Solitalea lacus: one gene and its partner. The protein of the gene in region 1 interacts with the protein of each later gene in a pairwise test. Links are inferred from orthologs where the notes say so. Each region holds a gene or a part of one and is shown in the gene's direction. Other genes may lie near its edges.

Region 1 (8,702 bases):
GGGTACCATTGCATTTGCCATTTCAGGAGCGCTGGCCGCAATGAATAAACGGCTTGATATATTTGGGGTTTTGATCTTGGCTTTTGTAACCGCTGTTGGAGGAGGTACTTTACGTGATGTATTAATTGGATACACTCCGGTAGCCTGGATGCGAAATTATACTACAATTACAGTTATATTGGGTTCATACCTAGTGGTTTTGTTTGCTAAACCGTATTTGAAGCACCTGAAGAAACCACTATTCTATTTCGACTCATTTGGATTAGGGGCCTTTACAATTACAGGTATTGCGCAAGGTATGGCTTTTGGACTTCATCCGGGATTATGCGTGGCTTTAGGCACTATGACAGGTGCTTTTGGAGGGGTAATACGTGATATATTGATCAATGAAATTCCGCACGTTTTTAGAAAGGAAATATATGCCACAGCGTGTATTATCGGAGGGGTCGTTTTCTTTCTATTGCTCAGTCTTAATGTTGAGCGTCATTATGCAGAGGTGGCTGCTGCTGTTGCTGTTGTTGTAGTTCGAATAGTTGCAATTCGTTATCATTTATATCTTCCCAAAATATATGATCGGGATCAAGTATAAATGGAAACTTTAACCAGTGAAAGTCTGTTTTTGATGCTTGCCAGATTAATTGAGTGGCTTTTTTTTAAAAAAAATACTAAATATTTAGTTAAATAACTTAGGATAAAAATAAACGACAGTTTTTTCCTGTTTTACCTATAAAAACATTCCGCTACTTTAAAAAACAACTCTTTCTTTTAGTGAAAATTTTGGCAAAACTTCATGAATTAATTGAAGGTTGGGCTTTGCTCTCAATTGTGTAGAACGCTCACAAGATTAAATTAATAATTATACTTTTGCGGCCTTTTTGCTATTTAAAAGTTTGATTATTAATGATTTTTGCTTTTCCTGTTGAAGTCTATTTTATTTCTCTCCTCATTATTGTTCTTGTAGATGGTCTTAAAATGCTGGTAGAAGCAACCCGACGCTCATGCATTCCTATCAAAGAAAACTCCTTTAAGGATATTACGGTAATTATGTCGGCTTTTAATGAAGAGCGACATATTGTACGGACCATTGAATCGTTTTTGAGAAATGGATTTTCACAAAATCAGTTATACATAGTTGATGACGGTAGTACCGATAATACCTATGGTGTAATAAAGTCTGCTGGTTATGATCAAGTGAACTTATTCAAACGTCAAAATGCCGGAAAGGCCAATCAGCTTGAGTGGTTAATGAAACGAGTTACTACCAGGTACTTGATGATTGTTGATGCTGATATTTACCTGCAAAATAATTTTCATATTCCTGTTGATCGGTTCGAGTCTCATGAAGTAACTGGTATAGCCTTTAATATTGAACCTTATAATATTGGTAGAGGCTTTTTTAGTAGGCTGGCTGTGAACTTGCAGAAGTATGAATATGCTAAATCAATGCTTATTGGCAGGGCTAGTAAAAACCGAACACAATCTGTATCCTGTATTAGTGGAGCTGCCGGAGTTTTTAAGACAGAGCGACTTAAGTATTTAACTGAAGTGCATAGCGGTGTGTTTAGTGGTGAAGATCTACAGCGAACGCTTATTGACTTGATTAATGACGGAAATATTATTTTCTCTGAAAGTGTTGTTTATACCGATGTGCCTGAAACTTTTAAATCCCTTACACGCCAGCGGGTTATAGGTTGGTGGGGAGGTTTGTTTCATTGCTTTCCTCTTTTATTTAAGGTAATGCTTAACCGGAACTCGCCACTCTATCTTCGCTACGAAATGGCTTATGAATCCGTATCATTAGTGCTTGATCCTCTTAAATTTATCTCCTTTTGCTGTTTGTTGTTTTGGCGTGAGTGGGAGCAATTGACTATGCTGTACTGCACTTATACTGTATTTGAAGTAATACTTTTCTCTACCATTTTTAATAAAATGAAGCTCAATGTTTCTCCTGGTATTATTCTTTTACTCTATCCTGTTTATTCAGTTTATCAAATGATATTGCGTTTAGTTGCATTTGTTTATTATTTGCACAAGCGATTTGTCGCTCAAGAATGGAACCCGGTTTTTCAAACCATAAAAATTCTAAGTTTGGTTTTGGGATTACTATTAGTCAGTATAAATAGTAGTGCCCAGGATAAGACTCTTACCGGAAGGATGCTTGTAGGAGAAAAGGAAAATATGCTTGGTTCGTCAACAGATACAACAATTGCGGATAAACCAAAAGTAAAAAGCATTTTAGGTAAGAAGGATTGGATTGTAAGTACAGCGTTTAATTACCTATCACATAATTACCATGATTTTTCGAAAAGCTTGTCTAATGTGAATGTTTATGCAGGGTATAAAAACTACTGGACAGAATTGAGTTTAATAACTGATGAACGTTTTACTGTAGGCACTTATTTCAAGAAGGGTTATGCATGGGCTCGCTATCGTGATAATGATATGGCGGCGTACGGCAATTACAGTTTACGTGTTTCGCGATCATTTCCACATGCAATAAATATCACTTATCAGCATATTTACCAATTTTATGATAGTAAGAACATATTTATTCCAGGAGCTGAAATTGAGCAGTATTTTGGAGATAATACCAGAGTAAACTTGAGCTTACGGCAGGAAATTGGGCGTTTAGGTGATTTTAGTGGCATGCTTAGGGCTTATTACCGAAAGAATAAATGGAATATTAGTGGTGGTGCCGGGGTTAATAGTTACTTGCACAAAACCGGATTTATAAGTTTAGGATACGGGCCTATTTACCTGATTGGATCTTATATCGAAAAATTTGATTACTCTAACTTTGATCGAACATCGATAGGCTTGGGTATAAAGCAAACTTTTTAGCATGTTGTTCAATCCTTAATCGGTAACTTTAAATTCCTTATAAAATTGAATAATGTGTAACTAAATTGTGTTTTAGGTGTTAATTATGCAATTATTCAAAGTTATCGTTGATAAATATTAAACTGAGTATCTGTCTTAGTTGATGATGTGAGTATTTTTAACTACTTTCGGCTGCTTCTTTTGAGTAGAAGAAAATACATCACAATAACAAAAAATCAACTATGAGTTTAATCTTAGATGTTAAAGCAAGACAAATTCTAGATTCAAGAGGTAACCCTACTGTAGAAGTAGATGTTATTACTGAAAATGGAGTTGTTGGTCGTGCTGCAGTACCATCAGGTGCTTCAACCGGTATGCACGAAGCAGTGGAGCTTCGCGATAATGATAAGAGCGTATACATGGGTAAAGGTGTAACTAAAGCTGTTGCCAATGTAAATGATAAACTTGCCGACGAGTTACGAGGTATCGATGTGTTTGAGCAAAACGTTATCGATAAACTAATGCTTCAAATTGATGGTACCGAGAACAAAGGCAACTTAGGTGCCAATGCTGTTTTAGGTGTTTCATTAGCGGTCGCTAAAGCGGCAGCTCAAGAATCTCATCAGTCATTATACCGTTATATTGGCGGTGTAAATGCCAATACATTACCAATTCCAATGATGAATATCATTAACGGTGGTGCTCACGCTGATAACAAAATCGATTATCAAGAGTTTATGGTAATGCCTGTTGGTGCAGAGTCTTTCTCACATGCTTTGCGTATGGGTACTGAAGTTTTTCATCACTTAAAAAATGTGTTGAAGAAAAAAGGTTACTCAACTAACGTAGGTGATGAGGGTGGTTTTGCTCCAAATATCGGTTCAAATGAAGAAGCAATTGAAACGGTATTGCAAGCAATTGAATCAGCAGGTTACAAAGCAGGTAGCGATGTTTATATTGCCATGGATGCTGCAAGCTCTGAAATGTATGATGAGAAAACTGGATTATACAGTTTTTATAAATCAAATCCTGATCGTAAGTTTACCAGTGATGAATTAGTAGCTTATTGGGCTGATTGGGCGGCTAAATATCCTATTATTTCAATTGAAGATGGTTTAGCTGAAAATGATTGGGATGGCTGGAAAAAATTAACAGAGAAGTTAGGTGATAAAATCCAATTAGTAGGCGACGATTTGTTTGTGACAAACTCTAAATTCCTTCAAAAAGGTATTGATATGGGCGTGGCAAACTCAATTTTGGTTAAAGTAAACCAAATTGGATCGTTAACTGAAACTATTAATGCGGTTACTTTGGCTCAAAATAATGGTTATACTTCAGTAATGAGTCACCGTTCAGGTGAAACTGAAGATTACACCATTGCTGATTTAGCAGTTGCATTAAACTGTGGTCAAATTAAAACTGGTTCAGCTTCTCGTTCAGACCGGATTGCAAAATATAACCAATTGCTTCGTATTGAAGAAGAATTGGGTTCAACAGCTCGTTTCCTTGGCAAAAACTTCAAGTTCGCTAAGAAATAGTTGTTCGACAGATATATTTATTGAAAACGGATTCGGTACTTGCTGAATCCGTTTTTGTTTTATTGCTTTAAAAGTGTCCGGTAATTGTATCGAATACTTTTATTTTATTTTACGAATACAATAGCTTTTCAATCATTTCTTTACATTTGAATAAATATTTACACTCTACCTTAAATATTCTGAACAAACTACTTTATGAAAAAAATTAGGCTGCTATTTATTGCAGTTTTTAGCTTTGTTGGCGCTTTTGCCCAAGAAAACCTCTCTTTTGTCAAAGAAATACCCTATAAATTCGGCAATGTTTCAATGAATGAACTGCTTCTAGAGAAGTATGATAAGGATACATCAGCGAATGCGATCGTGCTGGATGAATTTGGAGAATCTTATATTGATGATCAGGATCCCAGTATGTTAATAGTTGACTATTATGGTAAATTGAAAATTTTTAATCAAAAAGGTCAGCCTGAGTCCACAATTGTAATTCCGTTATATGTAGGAGGATTTGGGGAAGAAAAGGTTGATGCTATCCAGGCTTGGACATACAATCTGGAGAATGGTAAAATAATAAAAGCGAAACTGGCCTATAAGGACTTTGTCATGGAAAAGCAAAACGACAAATACAATGTTCTAAAGTTCACCTTTCCGATGGTAAAACCAGGCTCAGTTCTAGAATATAAATACACGCTAAAGACTCCGTATTACTTTTATAATTTTAAAGAATGGCATTTTCAGGCGGCAATACCTAAAGTTCGAAGTGAATATTGGGCGAAAATTCCAGGGTATTTTACCTATAAAATTACTCTTAAAGGTTTGGAGAAATTAACCAAGAATTCCTCAACCGTGCAAAAAGAATGCTTCAACCCTCCAGGGCGACTGGCTGCTGATTGTTTATTCTTGCAAGTTGCAATGGATTCGGTCCCGGCATTAAAAGCTGAAGAATTCATGACCACTTTAAGAAATTACCTTTCTCGAGTGGAGTTTGAAATTGAAGAATTTCAGTATACTAATGGCAGTAGAAAAAAGTTTACTAATACATGGGAAGACGTGGAACGACAGTTATTGTCAGATCCTAAGTTTGGTCCGATATTTCAGAAAAATCAAAAGTTTTATCAGCAATTGCTAAAGCCTGAGTTCTTAACAATAACTGATTCGTTGAAAAGAGCAACTGTAATTGTAGATTTCTTGAAAAAAGAACTTTCATGGAATGGTAAGCATGGTGTTTTGGCAGAAAATGAACCTAAAGATATTTGGAGTAAAAAAGAAGGTTCAGTAGCTGAAATCAATTTGTTTTTGATTGGAATGTTAAAAGCTGCTGGATTGAAGGCCGAACCCGTAATTCTCTCCACTCGAGAAAATGGATATGTTAATAACCTGTACCCGGTATTAACTGATTTCAATTATGTTGTGGCAAGAGTAATGATCAACAATAAAGAGTATTTATTAGATATTACTGAAAAGATGCTGCCGTTTGGCCTTTTACCATTGCGTTGTATCAATAATGAAGGTCGACTAATTGTGCTGAAAAAATCAGGATGGATAAAGCTCGTTCCAAATTTTTATGATATGAGTCAATCTATTATTAATATGGCTGTAAAGCCCAATGGGTCGGTACAAGGGACCTGTCAGATGAGTAAGCTCTATTATCAGGCATTAAATGATCGAAAAGAAATTGCTAGATTTTCGACACTGGATGATTATGTTAAAGCATATCAGAAAAAACTTACTCCAGTAAAGATAAGTGACTTTAAAATTGAAAATGTTGATAGTTTATCTGAAACGTTAAATACAATGTTTTCTTTCGAGATGGAAAATGAAGAATCAACTGTAGTCGATAAAATCTATGTAAATCCTTATCTGTTTGATAAGCTATCGGCAAATCCCTTTAAACAGCATTTGCGTTCATATCCAATAGAGTTTGGAACAAAAAAGCGTTTGGGTGCAACCATAGCCATTAGTATTCCTGATGGATATGAGGTAGAATATGTTCCTCAGAATAAGAAAATTGTTCTTCCGGAAAGAAATGCCTCTTATTCAGCTGACTATAAAATTGATGATAACATTGTTGTAATTCAAAGTGTTCTAAAGCTCGGTAATGATGTATACGAGCGAGAGTATTATCAATATTTTAAAGAGCTCTTTGGGCAGATAATAAAAGAACAAAACGAAACAATTATACTTCGTAAAAGACAAAGCGGATCAACTAAATCAAAATAAGTAATTACGCCCAAAACAACTTTAGTATAAACAAGATGGCAGTTACATATACTGTAATGCTAATTTGGGAAGCCCTGCCCGTAAACAGTTTGATGAAAACGAAGGAAAGCATTCCAAAAACAATGCCTTGTGCAATACTATAGGTAAAAGGCATCATTACCATTGTCATAAATGCAGGAATGGCCTCTGTAAGGTCGTCGAAGTTTATAGTTAAGATAGAAGAAACCATAAATAGACCCACAATTATGAGGGCGGGTGCGGTTGCTGCCGAGGGGATCATGAGGAATAACGGCGCAAAGAACATGGCTATAAAAAACATACAAGCAGTACTTAAAGCTGTCAGCCCTGTTCGGCCACCTGCAGCAACTCCTGATGCACTTTCTACATAAGCCGTTATGGTACTTGTTCCTAAAATAGCTCCAATTGTAGTTCCAAATGCATCGGCAAATAAGGCTTGTTTAACTTTAGGAAAACTGCCGTTTTTGTCAATCAGTCCCGCCTTGGCTGCAAGGCCTAAAAGGGTTCCTACCGTATCAAATAGGTTAACAAACAGAAACGTTAGGACAACCATAAGCATGTCGGTGGAGAATAAGTCATTCCAAACAAACTTTGCGAAAATAGGAGATATTGAAGGCGGAATACTAATTAGATGTTCTTTAGGTATTATTGTTATACCTAATGGAATACCAATTATTGTTCCTGCAATGATTCCTATTAAAATGGCCGATTTGATATTTAAGGATACTAAAACTCCTGTAATTAGTAAACCAACTAACCCAATCCAAACTTTTGAGTCAGTCATTTTTCCAAGTGTTACCAGGGTTTCAGTATTGCCAGTAACCATTCCAGTATGTTGAAGTCCAATGAATGTTATAAATAAACCGATGCCGACAGGTATGGCATCTTTTAAGGTTTGGGGTATACTGTTAATAATTAACTCACGAACATTAAAGAAGGTTAAAACTAAAAATATCAGGCCCTCAATAAATACAGCTGTTATGGCCATTTGCCATGAATACCCCATGATTTGTACCACGGTAAAAGCAAAAAAAGCATTAAGGCCCATGCCCGGAGCTGCGGCAATAGGTAAGTTTGCCAAAAAAGCCATTGTTAGTGTGGCAATAATGGTAGACAAGGCAGTGGTTGTAAACAATGCTGCTTTGTCCATGCCGGTCGTGCCTAAAATGGAAGGGTTAACAGCCAAAATATAGGCCATTGTCATAAATGTGGTTATTCCAGCTAATACTTCAGTTTTTACAGTTGTGTTATGAGCAGAAAGTTGAAATAGTTTTTCAAACATAACATGTAGGATAGTAATACTGAATTTAAGAAAAAAAGAAGAAGAAAGTTGGATTTAAATTTTGACAGTGATAAACCATTAAGTATAATTTATTTAAATTCCTATTTTTCGATAGAAACACAAAGAATCCGTTTAATCAGAATTTGCGATCATTTCCTATTGATTATAGTTTAAAAAAATCAGTATCGTTGTTATCAATATTAAACATTCAAGGTTTGTTAAAGCTTGATCAGGAGATTTATCCAATGGAATATTATGAAGCCATAAAAGGACAGTTCGGTTTAATGATTAAAAAGCAAAATGAGCCAATTGTTTTGAAGCTTAAATCTTCAATAAATAGTCTAAAAAACAAGTAATATGTAAATACACCTAGATCTTTACTTCATTGAAGTTCGTGTATTATTTTATTCCAAAGTTATGCCATACCGGATCTTTAGGTAAAGGAGCAACTATCTCCATTAGCTCTTTTTTCACTGGATGTTCGAAAGTGATTTTGCGTGCATGGAGGTTAATGCTCCAATCGGGGTTAGATCGTTGGAAACCATACTTGCGGTCTCCTCGTATAGGACATCCCATATGAGATAACTGAACCCTGATTTGGTGATGACGTCCGGTTACGGGCTTAACTTCGAGCAAATAGTAAGTGTCCGATTTGGCAATTACTTTATAGCTTAATTCACAACGTAAAGCGCCTTCCACTTCTGATTCAGTATTATATGCTTTCGAGGTATTCGTTTGTGGATTTTTTCTCAAATAATTAACAAGTGTAGCTTCGAGTTTGGGAGGCTGATTTTTAACAATAGCCCAATAAGTTTTCTGAATATCACGCT
Region 2 (8,660 bases), 1.3 Mb from region 1 along the record:
GTTCAGCTCGTTTTAACACGATGATTATTACTCCATGTTCAATGGGTACCCTAGCACGCATTGCAACCGGTGTTTCAGATGATTTAATTACCAGAGCAGCGGATGTGATTCTAAAAGAACGCAGAAAATTGATTCTGGTTACTCGTGACACCCCTTTGAACCTCATCCATATCAACAATATGAAAACGGTTACAGAAGCGGGAGGAATTATTTGTCCGGCTAGCCCATCATTTTACAGCAGACCACAAACTCATGAAGAAATTGCCTTAACTGTAATTAACAGAGTAATTGATCTTGCTGGCCTTGAAAGTGATTCATACAGGTGGGGTAATCAATAAAACAATTTATTTTCAAATAATTACACCATAAACATCTCATTTTCAAATTGTAAAATTTACAATTTATCAAATTTAAAAATTCGTACCTTTGCGGCCTTATGAATACCCCTAAAAAAGTTAGTTTTTATACCTTAGGATGCAAATTGAATTTCTCTGAAACTTCAACAATTGGCCGTTTGTTTACCGAAAACGGTTACAAGCAGGTTGAATTTCATGAGGGTGCCGATGTATATGTGATTAATACTTGTTCTGTAACAGAAAACGCCGACAAGAAATGCAAAAAGGTAGTAAAAGAAGCTTTAAAGTATTCTCCTAAAGCATATATTGTTATTATTGGCTGTTATGCACAGTTAAAACCAGCTGAAATAGCTGAAATTCCAGGTGTGGATTTGGTATTGGGGGCCGCTGAAAAATTCAGATTAATGGATTTCATCAATGACCTTACCAAAAAGCCAAAGGCTGAGATTCATAATCAACCCATTGCTGAAGCAAACACTTTTATTTCATCTTATTCAATTGGCGACCGTACCCGTGCTTTCCTGAAAGTGCAGGATGGTTGCGATTATACTTGTTCATTTTGTACCATTCCACTGGCCCGAGGGGCCAGCCGGAGCGATACAGTTACTAATATTGTACAATCAGCCGCTTCTATTGCTGCCTCTGGTGTTAAAGAAATTGTTTTAACCGGCGTAAACATTGGTGATTATGGAAAAGGAGAACATGGCAACAAAAAACATGAGAACACATTTTTGGAGCTAGTTCAAGCATTAGATAAAGTTGAAGGAATTGAGAGAATTCGTATTTCTTCAATAGAGCCTAATTTGCTAACCAATGAAATAATTGAGTTTGTTGCTCAGTCGGGTAAGTTTGTTCCGCATTTCCATATCCCATTACAATCAGGTAATAATAAAATTTTAGGGTTGATGCGACGCCGCTACAAACGTGAACTATATACTGAACGAGTAGCTAAAATCAAATCCTTAATGCCCGACTGTTGTATCGGTGTTGATGTAATTGTTGGTTTTCCTGGCGAAACAAAAGAAGACTTTCTGGATACATACAACTTCTTAAACGAACTTGATATTTCATACCTACATGTCTTCACATATTCAGAACGTGAAAACACACCAGCAGCTGAATTTGACGATGTAGTAGGAGGCTCAGAACGAGCTGATCGAAGTAAAATGCTACATATTCTCTCTGAGAAAAAACGCCGATATTTTTACAAACAACACCTCAATAAAAACTTCCAGGTTCTATTCGAAGCGGATTGCAAGGAGGGCAAAATGCACGGCTTTACGCGTAATTACATCAAGGTTTCTGTTAAATACGACCCTGTTTTAGTAAACGAACTAAAAGAAGTTCAGTTAATTTCTATCAATAATGAGGGTGATGTTGACATAAAAGAAGCAGAAGAAATATTGACTCATTAATAGTATAGTCAAATATTGCTTTTTTCAATCAAATCTTACTAGCAAAACTAACCAACCTAAAACCAATATAAATTAATGGCAAACGGACAACGCAGAAAACAAGCTTTGTCGCTCTCCAAAAAGTTACTTGAAAACAATGTCTTCCGCTTTCTAATTTCAGGAGGAACATCAACCGCAGTTGATATTGTAGTTTATTTTATTGTTTTCAACTTTATCCTTTACAAACAGCCTGTTGAATTTTTAGGTTCAATTGTAAGTGGGCATACAGCCGCTTTATGTATATCATTTTCTGCCGGCTTTATCACTAATTTTTTTATCAGCAAATATTTTGTTTTCAGTAATTCAAATCTGCAAACACGCATTCAGTTATTCAGGTATTTGATTGTTGCGTCCGTCAATTTCGGAGCCAACTACTTTTTACTGAAATTTTTTGTTGAGTTTTTAAACTGGTATCCAACACCTTCAAGAGCTTTAGCAGCTATGATAGTTGCTGTAATGAGTTTTTTATTAGGCAAATACTTCGCCTTCAAGGTTAAAACAGCATAATATGATTGATTTAGAAAACATCTTCTTAGCCGTAAAAGAAATTACATTAGAAACTGGTGCATTTATCCGAAATGAGCGTAAAAAGTTCAATGTTGATAAAATTGAATATAAAGGTTTAAACAACCTGGTTTCTTACGTTGACAAAAAATCGGAAGAAATGCTGGTGGAAGCTTTGCAGACTATTTTACCAGAGGCTGGCTTTGTGACCGAAGAGGAAACCATTAACAAGCATGGAGAAGTTTACAACTGGATAGTAGACCCATTAGATGGCACCACAAACTTCATCCACGGTATTCCGAACTACTCAATAAGCATTGCATTGCATGAAAACGACCAACCTGTTTTAGGAGTGGTATATGAAGTTAATCTGGATGAATTATTTTATTCTTGGAAAGGAGAGAAGGCTTACTTAAATGGAAAAGTAATCACAGTTTCCGCTAATAAAACACTTGGCGACTCACTATTAGCAACTGGTTTTCCGTACTACGACTTTGAAAAAGCGGAACAATACCTGCAAACCTTTAAAGAACTTATGCAACTAACTCACGGTCTGCGTAGAATAGGTTCTGCAGCTGTAGACTTAGCCTATGTCGCCTGCGGCCGTTTTGACGGATACTTTGAATATAACCTAAACGCTTACGATGTGGCAGCTGGAGCTTACTTAGTTAAGCAGGCAGGAGGAACTATTACTAACTTTTCCGGTGGAAATGAATATATAAATTCCAGAGAAATTATAGCTGGAAATGGTTATACTGGCAATGAAATATTAAAAATAGCCCAAAACCATTTTTAATAGTTAACACTAAAGACATCGCTTAAGTAAATAAATCTGACAAATTTTAAAAAGCTGTCACTTATGTTTGAAAAAACTAAGAGACAGCTTTTTTAATTTTTAAGTACATTTTTTAAATGCTAAATAAAAGTTATTTTCGAATCGTTTTTTATATTTTTTGATCAAGCCTACCTTAAGTAAACCATTTACTAAATGAACAACCTATTTAATCAATCAGACGTTACCCAAATTTTGGATCGAATTGAAAAACTGACACCAAAATCCAACAGACAATGGGGTAAAATGAATGTTGCTCAAATGTTAGCCCATTGTAATATGTCAATAGAAACAGCTATGGGTCTGAATTTTGTAAAACAACCTTTTATTGGCAAAATCATAGGCTCTTTTCTGAAGTCTGTGGCTCTTGGAGAAAAACCGTTTGCTAAAAACTCCCCAACCGACAAAAGCTATATCTTTCCTGACAATCTTACATTTAAGGCGGAAAAATCGAAAGCAATAGTATCAATCAAAAAGTTTTTTGAGGGAGGGCCTTCCCAATGCACTACTCATCCACATCCATTTTTTGGCAAATTTACTCCTGAAGAATGGGCGGTTTTCCAATGGAAACATCTCGATCATCATTTAAGACAATTCGGAGTTTAAATCCATTATTACTTCAATCAAAAAAGCAATATAGCAATGTTTCTAAAAGAACAAGAATATACACTTAAGGACGGGATCTATTCCTTTATAGACGAACAGCTGCTATCCGGAGATAATCTTAAATACAATAAACTCTACAATAAAATTGCATGGTCATATAATTGGTCTCAACGATTTTTCTTCTGGCTTAAGTTTGGCGGAGAACAAAAATTCAGAGAGCCTTTTTTGAATGAATTAGGCATTAAGAACACCGACAAGGTATTGGAAATTTCAACGGGTACAGGTGACAATTTTCGATTTTTTAAATTAACATGCAGAATATTTTGTCGTAGACATTTCAATGGGAATGTTGCGGCAAGCTAAAAAGCATTTAAGAAAATGGGGGATTAAATCAACATTAGTTCATTGCGAAGGAGAAGCTTTACCATTTGAAGATGAATATTTTGATGTAGTTTTTCATTGTGGTGGCATCTATTACTTTAATGACAAACAAAGAGCCATTTTGGAAATGACTAGGGTTGCAAAACCAGGGACAAAACTTTTAATAGTTAACGAAACAGATAAGTTAGTTAGAGAAAACTATCAGAAAAACCCTGTATTGAAAGGGAAATTTAATGACTCCGGCAAAGCAACTATTCCAACAGACTTGGTTCCTCAAGAAATGTTGTCTATAAAATCAGAAATCATTTGCAAAGGGTTGATGTATAAATTGACCTTTATTAAACCGAAAACAAACAGATAATTGTTTATGGAGGTGAAGGAAAGAGCCCGTTAACAAGTTTATTATAAAACATAAAAAATCCAAATCAATACTTTATTAAGATTACATTGAGTATTTTTGCCCACGAATGGAAACACGTTACCAATCAACTAATTAAGTTTCCGTTACAAAAAGCAAAAAGAATGAAACAAATTATTGCCCCTTCAATTTTATCGGCTGATTTTGCCAACCTGCAGGATGATGTAGAGATGATTAACGAAAGCAGCGCTGACTGGTTTCATGTGGACGTGATGGACGGAGTTTTTGTTCCGAACATTTCTTTTGGATTTCCAGTTGTAGCAGCTGTAAACCATCACGCTAAAAAACCGTTGGATGTTCACTTAATGATTGTTGACCCAGATCGCTACTTAGAAGATTTCAAAAAAGTAGGAGCCAAAATTTTAACAGTACATTACGAAGCCTGCACGCACTTGCATCGTACGGTTACTAAAATTAAAGAATTAGGTATGAAAGCCGGGGTAGCTCTTAACCCGCATACACCTGTTAGCGTGTTGGAAGACATTATTAACGATGTGGACTTAGTATTGATCATGTCGGTTAATCCAGGTTTTGGCGGTCAAAAGTTTATTGAAAACACCTACAATAAAATTAAAGCTTTACGCAGTTTATGCGAGCGCAAGAATGCTGAAGTAATTATTGAGGTTGATGGCGGTGTTAACAAACATAATGCGGCGGCTTTGCTAAAGGCTGGTGCAGATGCTTTGGTTGCAGGCAATGCTGTTTTTTCTGCCGAAGATCCGATTGCTGAGATTGCTGAACTTAAAAAAATCAATATCGAGGCACTTCAAGCATAAATATAGCTTCATATTATTTTTGTAAAGCCTGATGGGATATCAAATTACCATCAGGCTTTCCTATTTTTTACACTCGCTAAAATATCTAAATCTCAATTACTTATTATCAATTTTGTATTATTAGTTATCAATTATTGCGTTTTAAATTATAAAAATTCATTTTAATAAAGTAACTTCACCACCATTACATCTCTGCTATCAACTTGCTATTACCTTTATTCATGCTATAATGTTCTGTCAAATTATTTTTTACAGTCCTATAATTTTACTACAAAGATATTAATCCAAATAAAAATTATTTTTTTTACAAAATTTTGGTTTATAAATAATAAATTTGTCAATAATTACTCCACATTGTTGAAAAACAACAATAATAACTATCACGTTTATAGATAAATTAATATAGAAAGATGAAACACAATTTCGGAGCCGGTCCAGGTATTTTACCGCAGGAGGTACTAAAGCAAGCTGCAGAGGCAGTGTTAAATTTTAATAACAGTGGATTGTCCATTTTGGAAATCTCCCACCGTACCCCTGATTTTGAGTCCGTTGTTTCCGAAGCTTGTAGTTTGGTTAAAGAATTATTGAACCTTAACGATGATTACGCCATCACCTTCTTACATGGGGGCGCGAGTATGCAATTTGCTATGGTTCCCTTTAATTTATTGGGTGCAGGTGAAACGGCTGCCTACCTTGATTCAGGAACATGGGCAAGCAAAGCCATTAAAGAAGCTAAATTTTTCGGCAATGTAAATGTAATAGCCTCATCAAAAGAAGCAAACTACACTTTTATTCCTAAGGATTATACAATCCCTGCCGATGCAAAGTATTTTCACGTAACCTCAAACAATACAATTTACGGCACGCAGTTACATGAGTTTCCGGAGTCTCCTGTTCCATTGGTAAGCGATATGTCTTCTGATATTTTCAGCCGTGTTTTTGACGCCAACAAATTCGGGTTGATTTATGCTGGTGCGCAAAAAAACATGGGGCCCGCAGGCGTTGCATTAGCCATTATCAAAAAGGATTTACTTGGTAAACTTGACCGTAAAATTCCTTCTATGTTAAATTATCAATTGCATATAGAGAACGGTTCAATGTATAATACCCCTCCGGTATTTGCTATTTACGTATCGATGCTCACCTTACGCTGGGTAAAGGCGCAAGGAGGAGTGGCAGCAATGGAAAAAATCAATAATAAAAAAGCAGCTACTTTATATGCTGAAATTGATCGTAATTCATTGTTCAAAGGTACCTGTGTTGCTGAAGATCGTTCTCGCATGAACGTATGTTTTATTATGGAGAATCAAGAGCTTGAGAAAGAATTCCTTGATTTTGTAAAAAAAGCTGATATCGTTGGACTAAAAGGTCATCGTAGTGTTGGCGGTTTCAGAGCATCTATTTACAATGCATTACCACAAAGCAGTGTTGATCATTTGGTTAACGTAATGCAAGAATTTGAGAATTTAAAAAAGTAATAGCATCCCATCTTATTCATAAATAATTTATGGCAAAAATATTAGCAAATGACGGAATTGATCCGGTTGGAAAGTCATTATTAGAACGTGCCGGCCATACCGTTGATACACAAAATATACCTCAAGATCAGTTAGCATCGCGTTTAAATGAATATGATGCTATCACAGTTCGATCAGCAACAAAAGTTCGTAAAGATTTAATTGATGCCACTCCAAATTTGAAATTAATTGGAAGAGGAGGCGTTGGTATGGATAATATTGATGTTGAGTATGCTAAAGGTAAGGGTCTTGCTGTTGTGAACACGCCTGCATCTTCATCTTTATCAGTTGCAGAATTGGTTTTTGCGCACTTATTTACAGGAGTTCGTTTTTTACATGACGCTAACCGTAAAATGCCAATTGAAGGCACCGATAAATTTAATGACCTAAAAAAAGCTTACACAAAAGGTATTGAGCTTCGTGGTAAAACCATTGGCATTTTAGGTTTTGGTCGTATTGGCCGTGAAGTAGCAAAGATTGCTTTAGGCTTAGGTATGGAAGTTTTAGCCTACGATTTGTACGATTTTAATCCAGAAGTTGAATTAACGTTCATGGGTGCTTCAAAAGTTAAACTACATGTAAAAAAAGCAAGTAAAGAAGAGCTATTAAAAAACAGCGACTTTATTTCAGTTCATACTCCGGCAGTTGAAAAACCTGAATTAGGAGCAGCCGAGTTTGCATTAATGAAAGACGGTGTTTTTGTAGTGAATGCTTCTCGTGGTGGTGTAATTGACGAAAATGCATTATTAACAGCTTTAGAAAGTGGCAAAGTGGCATTTGCAGGCTTAGATGTTTTTGAAAACGAACCTAAACCCTTAGAGGCATTGTTAAAGCATCCTAAAATTTCATTAACTCCACACATTGGTGCATCAACCGGTGAAGCTCAAGAACGCATAGGAGCTGAGTTAGCGAATTTGATTATTGATTTCTTCAGAAAATAATCCTTTTTAAAGTATCACAATAGAGGCGGTCTCCTGATATTTAATTTCAGGAGACCGTCTTTTTTTTGTGCCCCTAGTTAAGCCTTCCTTAATTTTTCCTTTTTCTCTTATCACTTTTTTCCCACAACGTAATAGCTACAATTAATTGTAACCGAAGTGTTACAATTAATAAAATCTTAACATAGATATAACAGATATTGATAAAAATTTCAACATATAATGTATACAAAATACATTTAAAGCATCAAAAGAAACTAATAATCATGTTATTATAATTTAATATAACGTTTGCAATATAAATTTTACAATCAAACCAGAAATATTGTTAACAATCAAGGAAGCCGAAAATTGTTTAGAGTAGACATAATATGACAACCAATTTAAAAATGAAAAAAAGCTTTTACTTTCTAAGCGCAGTTGCATTACTAACTGTAGCTTCTTGTCGCAAAGAAAGCGACTCAATTAATCAACAAGCGGACAACACTCACCATGCATTAGGATTACTACCTCAAACCAGGGAAAAGTATAACAGTTTTCCGAAAGTAGACGTAAATACAATAAGAAAACAACAAGTGGAAGGTTTAAACGCAACAGAAGCTGTTCCTACTAGTTATTTTATTGACATGCCAACTCCAGGTGATCAAGGTGGTGAATCATCATGCACCTCTTGGGCAACTGCTTATGCTGCATTAAGTTCATTCGAGCATAATTTCGACGGTATGTCTTATCCTGATGCTCAAAGAAGCCCTGCTTATGTTTACAATCAAGTTAAGGGATCAGTTGATTGCAGTGCAGGAACTTACTTTTCTGACAATTTAAATGTTCTAAAGAATCAAGGGGCATGTAGTCTTGCTGAAATGCCTTATCAAAATGGC

Evidence for each region.
Region 2: the proteins of eno (region 1) and rpe interact in binary tests that used the Escherichia coli proteins (3 or more experiments, as listed by UniProt). The link is inferred for Solitalea lacus from one-to-one orthologs.

The regions. Positions count from the first base shown.
Region 1 is NZ_CP091740.1:1,318,520-1,327,221, forward strand. What follows is about bases 2,287-5,210. They hold eno (phosphopyruvate hydratase), read left to right. Parts: upstream 2,287-3,062; coding sequence 3,063-4,358; downstream 4,359-5,210. Other genes in these bases: L2B55_RS05580 (glycosyltransferase family 2 protein), read left to right, coding at 2,287-2,841; L2B55_RS05590 (DUF3857 domain-containing protein), read left to right, coding at 4,554-5,210. In the rest of the region: L2B55_RS05575 (trimeric intracellular cation channel family protein), read left to right, coding at 1-589; more of L2B55_RS05580, read left to right, coding at 901-2,286; more of L2B55_RS05590, read left to right, coding at 5,211-6,572; L2B55_RS05595 (NCS2 family permease), read right to left, coding at 6,577-7,872; L2B55_RS05600 (hypothetical protein), read left to right, coding at 8,061-8,228; L2B55_RS05605 (RluA family pseudouridine synthase), read right to left, coding at 8,272-8,702. UniProt on the Escherichia coli protein: Catalyzes the reversible conversion of 2-phosphoglycerate (2-PG) into phosphoenolpyruvate (PEP). It is essential for the degradation of carbohydrates via glycolysis.
Region 2 is NZ_CP091740.1:2,572,262-2,580,921, forward strand. The notes cover bases 3,610-6,491. They hold rpe (ribulose-phosphate 3-epimerase), read left to right. Parts: upstream 3,610-4,655; coding sequence 4,656-5,327; downstream 5,328-6,491. Other genes in these bases: L2B55_RS10925 (DUF1569 domain-containing protein), read left to right, coding at 3,610-3,752; L2B55_RS10930 (hypothetical protein), read left to right, coding at 3,789-4,115; L2B55_RS10935 (class I SAM-dependent methyltransferase), read left to right, coding at 4,102-4,494; serC (3-phosphoserine/phosphohydroxythreonine transaminase), read left to right, coding at 5,738-6,491. Outside these bases: L2B55_RS10905 (UbiX family flavin prenyltransferase), read left to right, coding at 1-338; tRNA (N(6)-L-threonylcarbamoyladenosine(37)-C(2))-methylthiotransferase MtaB, read left to right, coding at 437-1,771; L2B55_RS10915 (GtrA family protein), read left to right, coding at 1,847-2,317; L2B55_RS10920 (inositol monophosphatase family protein), read left to right, coding at 2,319-3,110; more of L2B55_RS10925, read left to right, coding at 3,303-3,609; more of serC, read left to right, coding at 6,492-6,805; L2B55_RS10950 (D-2-hydroxyacid dehydrogenase), read left to right, coding at 6,835-7,785; L2B55_RS10955 (C1 family peptidase), read left to right, coding at 8,172-8,660. UniProt on the Escherichia coli protein: Catalyzes the reversible epimerization of D-ribulose 5-phosphate to D-xylulose 5-phosphate.